DNA from 3 places in the Mesorhizobium sp. CA7 genome. Region 3 is predicted to be linked to each of the others. Evidence: predicted binding sites of a transcription regulator. Region 3 holds the regulator's gene; each other region holds the start of a gene.
What was found. The regulator LexA, encoded in region 3, represses DNA repair genes until DNA is damaged. The targets are predictions, from matches to a motif close to TGTTCNNNNTGTGTTCNG.

Region 1 (3,276 bases), on a different contig from region 3:
GCAGGCCCACACTTTCCAGGCTGGCGCGGGTTTCCGGCGCGATGCGCAGCGCCGACAAGGGCAGCGGCGAAAGCAGCGCCTCCTCCTCGCCGCCGGCCACGATGCGATCGCCATGGAAGCGCGCCGCCGCCCAGGCGGCGCCCGGCGTCGAGGCCAGCCCGGCGCGGGCATCGAAGCCCTGCTGGAAGAAGCGGGCGAGGATCTCGTCCTGCATGGCGCGCTCGCCGCCGAACAGATGCGTGCAGCCGGTAACGTCGAGGAACAGCCCGTCCTCGCCGTCGATCGCCACCAGCGGCGTGTAGCGGTCGCACCAGTCGGCAAGGCCTTCGAGCAGGCGGCGGTCGGCTTCCGGATCTGCCTCGACCACATCGATCGAGGGATGCATGGCGCGCGCATCGGCGATGCCCATGCCGCGCTTCAATCTGAGCGCCTCAGCCCGCTCGTCGAGGGCTGCGATGCGCTGGGTGTTGTTGTCGCGATGGCTGATCACCAGCGGCGGCTGAAGCGACGGCAGGCGATGCGAGGGCCGGGAACGCCAGGACCGCCCCAGACGCTGGCGCAGGATCCGCTCCGCGGCCAGATGCGGGAACCACAGCGACAGAATTCTCTGTTCTTTCTGCAAAAGCGTGTTCATCGGGGTTCCACTCCAGTGTGAACTGTCCAGGCAGGGCCGTGCGGCTCTTGCCGATATCGACTTTGAAGGCGGGGCGGCCGATCGAGCCGGCGAGCGGCCCGGCGAGGGTCTCGCGGCTTGCCGCGGGCGCCGCCGAAACGATGAGACGCACCGGAGCGGCGGTGGGATCGGCCTCGCCGGCCTGGCGCAGCAACAGCAGCGGGCGGCCGGCGCTCCGGGCCCGCGCATGCAACCGGCGCGTGGCGGTGAGGTCGAGAAGCCGCGGACTGCCGCGGATCTCGAGGATGACCGCGGCAAAGGCCGTCATGCGGGCCGCCTCCTCGGCGATCCACAGCGCGTCGAGCAGCTTCGGCGCCTCGGAAAACAGCAATTGCCCCGGCTCGATGCCGAACAGGGCATGAAGGCCCCTGACATAGGGCATGCCGGCCTCGTGGAAGATTTCCGCCGTGCCGACCCAGAGGATCGGCAGACCCTGCTTCTCCCTGAGGACCAGGCTTACAAGCGAGAGCGCGAAGCCGGCAACGGCGCCGGCATCGCGGGTCTCCAGGCCATGGATTTCGCTGAGCGCCGCCTTGGGCAGGCCGCCGCCAAGCGCTGCATCGAGCCTATCGATGCCGGTGTGCAGGAAGGCATCCGCCGAAGCCACGGCAAGGCCGCGCCGGACAATCGTCATATCCGGCCCGGCGGCATCGCTGGGTGTTTGGTTTTGCGCCATTCCGGACGGAAAACTGCTTCGCACTTTTCCTGGAATTGCTTCGGGCGCGCACCCCGAGGGCGCCTGCAGGCGCTCGGGCAGCGTTCCCTCGATCTTCGCGATCTGGCGGCGCAGGGCAAAAACAGTGTCCCGCGCCACGGCGCTCATCGCCATGACGTTCACTTCCAGCAGCAGTTGTTCCTGTTATGTTCCTATAGATTCCAGAGGCGCCCGGAAGAGTCAAGCAGAGTCGCAAGGAATTTATTCCTTCGTCTTTTACCCTGAAAGCGAACACCCCAGCCGGTCCATTTGCCTCAATCGGCGTGAAAGCCTATATGCCGGGATTAAAGGACATTTCATGGCCCGCATCTACAAGACCCGCACCTGGCACGACCAGCTCTCGCCGTCGATGGACGAGATGGAGCTTCTGGCGCTAGAGGCCTATGCCCATCTGCCGGACGAGTTCCGCAAGCTCACCGGCGAGATCATCATCCAGATCGCCGAGTTCCCGACCGACGAGATCATGGACGATCTGTCGCTGGAGACGCCCTTCGACCTGCTCGGCCTGTTCGAGGGGCGCGGCATCGCCGAGCGCTGGAACCCGCAGACCGGCGAAGGTCCAAACCGCATCACGCTCTACCGCCGCGCCATCCTCGACTACTGGGCCGAGAATGAAGAGACGATGGGCGACATCGTCACCCATGTGCTGATCCATGAGATCGGCCACCATTTCGGCCTGTCGGACGACGATATGGAGCGGATCGAGGAAGCGGCGGAGCAGGCGGCGGCTGGGTGAGCACGCACCTCGTCATCCTAGGGCGAAGCAAGGAGCGAAGCGACGCGCGTAGACCCTAGGATCCATGCCATTCCATCAACACCAAGCCCGCGGTGCAGGACGGAACGCCTGCCGCCCGACACCCGCAAACGTCCCCTATATTCTGACTCGCTGCGCCTTTCGGCTCAGGTCCCGGCATGGATTCTAGGGTCTTCGCGACGGAGCTTCGCTCCTGCTCCGCCCTAGAATGACGAAGTAGGGGTTGCCTCCCTTCCTACCAGTCGCTGAGCTTGGTGTCCGGGCCGTAGTCCTGGCCTTCGACGTCCTTCACCACGGCTTGGCCGCAGCGCATCGACTTCGTCTGCTGGTCAAAGGCATAGGTCGGCGAGCCGAACAGGTGCCAGCCCTTGTTCAGGGCTGCCGTCACCTTGTGGCAGAAAGTTGAATCGTCCGGGCCGGACAGAAAGCGGTAGAGTTTCATTTATCGAGCCTATCTTGAAGACCGGCGCATCATGCGCCGATGATCGCGGCCTTCGCCAGAAGTTTCTCGGCTTCCGCCAGGTGCAGTCGCTCGACCATGCGGCCGTCCAGCGCAATCACGCCCTTGCCGGCATTCTCGGGCCGCGCGAACGCATCCTTGATCGCCCGGGCCGCAGCCAGCCTCTCGGGCGACGGCGAAAAGGCGCGGTTCGCCGGCTCGATCTGGGCGGGATGGATCAGCGACTTGCCGTCGAAACCCATGGCGGCCCCGTCGGCGCATTCGCGGGCAAAAGCGTCGAGATCGCGAAAATCATTGGCAACGCCGTCGATGACATCGAGCCCGCCGGCCCTCGCCGCAAGCACCAGCTGCATCAGCCACGGCATCAGATAGCGCCGGTCGGGCGTCGCCAGGATGCCGGTCGCCTTCACCAGGTCATTCGTTCCGGTCACGAAACAAGCCAGCCTCGAAGCCGGATCGCGGCCGAGTTCGGCGATGGCGCCGATGTTGAGCAGCGCCCTGGGCGTTTCGACCATCGCCCATAGTTTCACGCTGTCCGGCGCGAAATTGTCGTCGAGCAGGTCGCCGGCCTCGAGGATGTCGCGCGGCGTGGCGATCTTGGGCAGAAGAATGCCGTCGGGCTCGGCCTTGGCCACTGCCAAAAGGTCATGGGTGCCCCATTCGCTGGCCAAAGG
Region 2 (3,276 bases), on a different contig from region 3:
ACACGAACCAGGGTTTTTCCGGCAGGCTCTTCAGCATCGGCCTTGAGCCGTCGAACAAATGTCTCTCGTAGCAGGCGGCGACTTCGCGCGCCGCGCTCGAAAACGGGTTGAGCAGGCCCTTGAAGATCGACGGCGCGTCGAGGAAGACTTGCGAGAACTCCAGTATCTTGTCCAGATAGATATCGAAATTGGCGGCGACACCGTTGACGAAGGCGAAACGCGGCCAAAGCACCGCCAGCAGCCCGGCGGCGATCGAGCCGCCCGAGACCGAGCTTACCATGTCGAGCTTCTGGAGCAGCCCGGCCTCGTTGAGGCGGCATAGCGCGCCGGCATGAAACAGCATGGCGCGGTAGCCGCCGCCCGACAGGCAGAGGCCGAGATCATAGCGTTCGGGCGCGCTGCCATCCGCGTCCGGTGGTGATCCAGCCGCAATCGGCTCCATCGCGGCCCCCTTTGCCTGTCCGTCCGGCGTCCTTAAGCCTGGCTATGCGCAATCGAGCCCAGCACCGACATTCTTGCAAGTGGGGGAACGCGTAACTTCACAGATTGGAAATCGGCCCGCGCCGACGGACGGGGAGATTACCCGAAGCGGTTGGTACGCAGCGCACGGACGGCGCGTAGGCTTTCGTCAATCTCCAATGGCGCCAGAGGAGATGCCTCAGCCACTCACAGCTCCTTTTCGGCCAATTCCCTAAACCCGTCCGGCACCGAGCGCGGACCTTCCAGCGCTACCGTGCCGTAGCCGACCGCCTCCTTGCCGAAGCGCTGGCGGATCTTGTCCACCGCCCGGTCGGCGCCGAAGCGCGCGAGGCCTTTGCGGCTGCCGGGCCTCAGCTTCTCGTCCGCCAGCCCGAGCGGCAGTTCGAGCTGCAGCTCGGCATGCTCCTCCAGATGCGAGACAGAGATGGCGAGCAGCGAGATGTCCCTCTCGCCCGGATGGGCGGCAAGCACGCCGTGCACCAGTTCCTCGGCGATCTCCGCCAGCATCGCGGTCGCCTGGATCGGCTGGTCGAGCGTGATCGAGCGGCTCACAGCGCGCAGATCAGCGAAGCGAACCCGCACCGTCACTGTGCGCCCGGGCCGGTCCTTGGCGCGCAACCGGCTGGCCACGCGGTCGGCCAGATGCAGGAGCGTCGGCACGAAGACGCGCGGCACTGCCGGCTTCCTGCCGAGCGCCGATTGCGCGCCGGCAGAATGCGCGCGGCGGTGTGCCTCGAGTTTTCGCGGGTCGCGGTTCCAGGCGAGCGCGGCAAGCTTCTGGCCGGCGGCATGGCCGATCAGCCGCTCCAGCGCCCCGCTATGGGTGCGCGCCAATTGCCCGATCGTCTCGACACCGATCTCGGCCAGCCTGGCCTTGGTCGCCGGGCCGACACCCCACATCAGCGTGACAGGCAGGTCGTGCAGGAAGGCGAGCTCGCTGTCGGGCTCGACCACCACCAGCCCGTCGGGCTTGGCTACCTGCGAGGCGATCTTGGCCAGATGCTTCGTCCTTGCCACGCCGATCGAGATCGGCAGACCGAGCTCGGCCTTCACCCGCTCGCGGATTTTTCGCGCGATCTCTTGCGGCGATCCGAACAGATGCGTGCAGCCGGCGACGTCGGCAAAAGCCTCGTCGATCGAGATGCGCTCGACCGCCGGCGTGAAATCGTCGAGCACCTTGATCGCGGCGTCGCCGAGGCGCTGGTATTCAGAAAAATGACCGCCGACGAAGATGAGCTGAGGGCAGAGCTCGCGCGCTTTGCGGCCCGGCATGCCGCCGCGCACGCCAAAGATTTTCGCCTCATAGGAGGCCGCCAGCACCACGCCTCCGCCGACGGCGATCGGCTTGCCACGCAATGACGGATCGAGCAGTTGCTCGACCGAGGCGTAGAAGGCGTCGAGGTCGGCATGCAGGATGGTGGCGGCCGCGGCGGTGTTCGTGGCGGCCATCGCGCGCTCCCATGGCCATTTGTGTGGCATTGCAGCATTAGCTGCGTCTTTTGTAAGGGGAATTAACGGAACATAAAGAGAACAAAAGAAGCTCTCTGTCAAGCCACCACGCTTGGCCGTGCAGGTTTCCACAACTGGGGCGCAGCCACAGATAGAACGCCGGTTGTGCGAATGACCTTTGCGCGGGACATGCCGCCGCAGGCTGAGGAGGGATCGCCTCGCGAGGCGATCCCTCCTTCGCCTCTGAACGTAAATTGCGACTGTCTGCGCTATGCCGGCTTGGCGTATTCTTCGGCGCTCAGCACCTCGATGCATTGGAACGGCTGGTTGCCTTCCACCCAAGCGTCGTGGCCGGGCGGGATGGTGTAGGAAGTGCCGGCCTCGATGGTCTTTTGCGTGCCGTCGGTCATCCGTACGGTGATCGAGCCGGACACGGCATAGCCGACATGCGAGACCTGGCAGCTGTCGGTCTTGACCACCGGCTTCACGCATTCGGACCATCTCCAGCCCGGCTGCATGTTCATCCGCCCGAGCGTATAGCCTGGGAGCCGGACGATCTCGACACGCGTCTTTGCGGGCGCGCGGACCTCGTCAGGATTGTTGTGCGATTTGGATTCGAGTTTCGTCACCTTCATTGCAACTTCGGCCATGGTATCCCTCCCATGTGTGAAGCGGCGCCTGACGTTGCGATCGTCGGCGACCGCGAGTGTATTCATAAGCCTTATTATGAGCGATTGCTAATTAATTGAGGTGACCGCGAGCTCAGCCGAACGCTTGGCGCATTGTCGTGGAAGGCGGATATTCCAGACCCTCGGGCGACGGTCCCGGGCCATCTTCGGACCGAAGTCCCATCGCACGAACGCAGAGGCCCGACACGCCTATTTTCAGGAAACAACGACGGCACCAAAATCATTGGCTAGCAAGCCGCCGGACAAAGTCCCTTCATCGGCGGTTGACCACGGCGTGCCCGCTATTCCTGCGATATGGCGGGCACGCCTTTCCCCTGAAACCGCTCCTGGAGTTGCCAGCCGTGCAACCCGGTAAGATGATCGCCAATCTGTTTGCCGCACTGCTTCTGGCCGGCCTGGTCGGCGGCGTCTTCTTCGTTTTCGGCAGGCCGCTCTGGCCCGAGCGCCAGGCCCGTATGGTGATCCTTCTCCCGGTCGATACGATTGCGACCGGATCGCTGCGCCGAGCCTGCCTCGAGCCATGCCTGCCGGCCCGCTTCGATCTCAAGCTCGCGCCCGCCAGGCCGCGCGGATGAAGCCGGGCGCGGGAACCAGTCCGCGCCCCGGGCCGTTGACGGAGCGAAGGGATGGCGCTGGCGGAGGCCGCCATGGACAATTT
Region 3 (3,276 bases):
CGCCTATGCCGGCTTTGCCGACTATCGCGCCGGCAAAACGACCGCGCCGCCGGCAAAGCGTTCGTTTCTCGGGTTCCTATCGCGAAAACTGGCGATTGGAGCGGGTGGCGCCGCCGTGACGTCGCTCATCGCGGGCAGCGCGACATTGTTGTTTGCCATCTGGCACTTCCAGCGGGTGTCGCCGCTCAGCCTGCTGGCCAATCTGGCGGTCATGCCGATCGTCTCATTGGTCGTCATGCCGTTCGCCGTGCTGAGCGCGCTGGCCATGCCCTTCGGCTTAGACGGTCCCTTCCTCTTTGTCATGGGCAAAGGCCTGACGGCGATGATCACCATTTCGGCATGGATTTCCGAGCGCTCACCGGTCGACGCCGTCGGGCTGATCTCGATCCAGTCGGTGCTGCTGGCGACGGTCGCGCTGGTCATCGCGACCATGGCTACCACCTGGCTGAGGCTTGCCGCCGTACCTTTCGCGCTCGCTGCGCTGCTGGCCATTTCGCACGTCCGCACACCGGACGTGCTTATCTCGGAGGATGCGCATCTGGTGGCGATGCCGATCGGCGGCGGCGAGCTTGCCGTCAATCGCGAACGCTCCAACGAGTTCACCACCGACAACTGGAAACGGGCGCTGAAAGCCGAGGAGATCGTGCCCCCGGAAAGGTTCGCCAAAGATACGCTGGACATTGCCGATCCCGTCGACCTGCCGCCCGGCTCGCCCTTCTATTGCAGCGGCGATCTCTGCATCGGTCGGCATCCTTCCGGCGCGATCGTCGCGCTCGCCGAGACCCGCGACACCGCCCGGCCGGCCTGCGGCTTCGCCGACCTCATCGTCATCAACGACGCCACGGCCTATAACCCTTGCCGCGATCCGCGTGTGCTCGTCGTCACCAAGCGGCAGCTGGCGCGCGACGGCAGCGCCGCCGTTTTCTTCGATCCGCAATCGGCAACCGCGCGGCCAACCGTCCGCTACGCGGTCGTAGAACCATACCGACCCTGGCACGAGCAGCGGAAATACACGCGCGAGGCGAGGGGACTGGCGCCCTATAAGCAGCCGGAAAAACCAGCCGCCGCACCGGCCCAATAGATTGTCGTCCGGGCGAAGACGGCGAGCAGTTCTGCTCAGTAGCGGCGAATAAGTCCGACGAGCTTGCCCTGAACCTTGACCCGGTCCGGTCCGAAGATCCGGGTCTCATAGGCCGGGTTGGCGGCCTCGAGCGCGATCGAGGCACCCTTGCGGCGGAAACGCTTAAGCGTCGCCTCCTCATCGTCGACCAGCGCCACCACGATCTCGCCCGGGCTTGCGGTGTTGGCATTGCGGATGATGACGGTGTCGCCATCGAAGATGCCGGCCTCGATCATCGAGTCGCCCTTGACCTCCAACGCGTAATGCTCGCCGCCCATGATCATGTCCGGCGGCACCGAGATCGAATGCGTCTGGTGCTGGATGGCGTCAATCGGCACGCCGGCGGCGATGCGGCCCATCACCGGAATGGATACGGCCGCCGCGGCCTCGTCGTCATTGCTTGGCGTCGGAGTGCGCGATGGCGTCGTCGGCTTGACCTGGCGACTGAGATTGCCTTGGCCGCCCTGGATGACGCTCGGCGAAAACTTCTTCGCGGCATTCAGGCCAGGCGCGATTGAGTCGGGCAGGCGCAGCACTTCCAGCGCGCGCGCCCGGTTCGGCAGCCGGCGAATGAAGCCGCGTTCTTCCAGCGCCGTGATCAGCCGGTGGATGCCGGACTTGGAGGCAAGGTCGAGCGCCTCCTTCATCTCATCGAAGGATGGAGGAATCCCGCTCTCCTTCAGGCGTTCATGGATGAACATCAGGAGTTCATGTTGTTTGCGCGTCAGCATCGGCGGCCCCCACGGGTTCTGAAACCAGAATCAGAAAAACAAACCCAGAACAAACACTATCTGTTCCAGTTGTGTTCCGCAACCGTTTAAAGTTTAGTGAATTTGTTAAGGCTGCCGAAACAATGTCGTATCCGGTGACGGCCGGCTGCCCCTCGTGGGGCAGCGGCATTGATTTCGCTCGATTTTGGAGTTCCCCTTACGCTGAAATACAACCCGCCACGATCACGAAGCCGTGGTTGGGATCACGTCGGCTCTACCGTAAGCGCGTGGCACCGTGAACGAAACGAACCCAAAATGCCAACCTTGGCGAAGTTCCGATCCGCAGTCTTCGCCGTCTATGGACCAGCTAACATAGGACCAAAGGTTCTTGCCCTGTCGCCGACGGTGGTGAGACAACCCCCTTGGCCAGATCGAAATGGAGGCGGCAGCACAATGAGGGGAATTCCTGATCTCGCCGAAGTCGAGGCGATGGATGCCGCGGATCCGCTGCGCGCCATGCGCGATCGCTTCGTCTTGCCGGAAGACGTCATATACCTCGACGGCAATTCGCTGGGCGCTGCTTCGATCGACGCCTTCAGCGAGATCGAGACTGCCGCGAGGCAGGAATGGGCGCGGGATCTCATCCGCGCCTGGAACACCGCCGGCTGGTTCGATATGCCCATCGAGTTGGGTGACCAGCTAGGGCGCCTGATCGGCGCGAAACCCGGCCAGACGGTCGTTTGCGACACGACTTCGATCAATATCTACAAGGTCCTGCATGCGGCACTTGCAATGCTGCCCGAGCGTTCGGTGATCGTTGCCGAGGGCGACAGCTTTCCGACCGACCTCTACATGGCGGAAGGCGTCGCATCGACGCGGCCCGGCACGGTGCTGCGGCTCGAAGGCACCGATGCCCCGACGATTGAGGAACTGGTTGACGATCGCGTCGCGGTCATCCTGGTCAACCACGTCAACTACAAATCCGGCCGGCTGCGCGACATGGCGGCGCTCACCCGCAAGGCTCATGAAGCCGGTGCGCTGATCGTGTGGGACCTCTGCCACACGGCGGGTGCGCTGCCGGTGGATCTCGACGGCTCTAATGCCGATTTCGCCATTGGCTGCACCTACAAGTATCTCAATGGCGGGCCGGGCTCACCGGCCTTCATCTACGCCGCGAGCCGCCATCACCGCGACATTCGCCAGCCGCTCAGCGGCTGGTGGGGCCATGCCCGGCCTTTCGCGTTCGAGCAGGGCTACGCTGCGCGCACGGGCATCCGGCGGTTCCTGTGCGGAACGCAACCGGTGCTGTCGATGCGCGCGCTGAAAGGGGCGCTGGATATGTGGAACGATGTCGACATAAGGGCCGTGCGGAGAAAAAGCGTCGCGCTGACGGACCTGTTCATCCGGCTTGTCGAGGCCAGATGCGGCGGCTTCGGTCTTGAGCTG

Region 1: a site for LexA is predicted at 1,525-1,542, ahead of LB552_RS27750 (ImuA family protein). Genes of this name have one in related genera too.
Region 2: a site for LexA is predicted at 1,996-2,013, ahead of dinB (DNA polymerase IV). Genes of this name have one in related genera too.

The regions. Positions count from the first base shown of each region.
Region 1 covers NZ_JAIUHH010000025.1:19,918-23,193, forward strand. Annotated here, with positions in the region: gene LB552_RS27745 (DUF6504 family protein) at 1-490, opposite strand, end outside; gene LB552_RS27750 (ImuA family protein) at 432-1,502, opposite strand; gene LB552_RS27755 (metallopeptidase family protein) at 1,687-2,124, shown strand; gene LB552_RS27760 (DUF1737 domain-containing protein) at 2,378-2,584, opposite strand; gene LB552_RS27765 (HpcH/HpaI aldolase/citrate lyase family protein) at 2,614-3,276, opposite strand, start outside.
Region 2 covers NZ_JAIUHH010000015.1:89,487-92,762, reverse strand. Annotated here, with positions in the region: gene LB552_RS22510 (patatin-like phospholipase family protein) at 1-442, opposite strand, end outside; gene dinB (DNA polymerase IV) at 667-1,929, opposite strand; gene LB552_RS22500 (cupin domain-containing protein) at 2,199-2,579, opposite strand; gene LB552_RS22495 (polymerase) at 2,960-3,193, shown strand; gene LB552_RS22490 (hypothetical protein) at 3,266-3,276, shown strand, end outside.
Region 3 covers NZ_JAIUHH010000001.1:108,585-111,860, reverse strand. Annotated here, with positions in the region: gene LB552_RS00490 (ComEC/Rec2 family competence protein) at 1-1,081, shown strand, start outside; gene lexA (transcriptional repressor LexA) at 1,117-1,851, opposite strand; gene kynU (kynureninase) at 2,284-3,276, shown strand, end outside.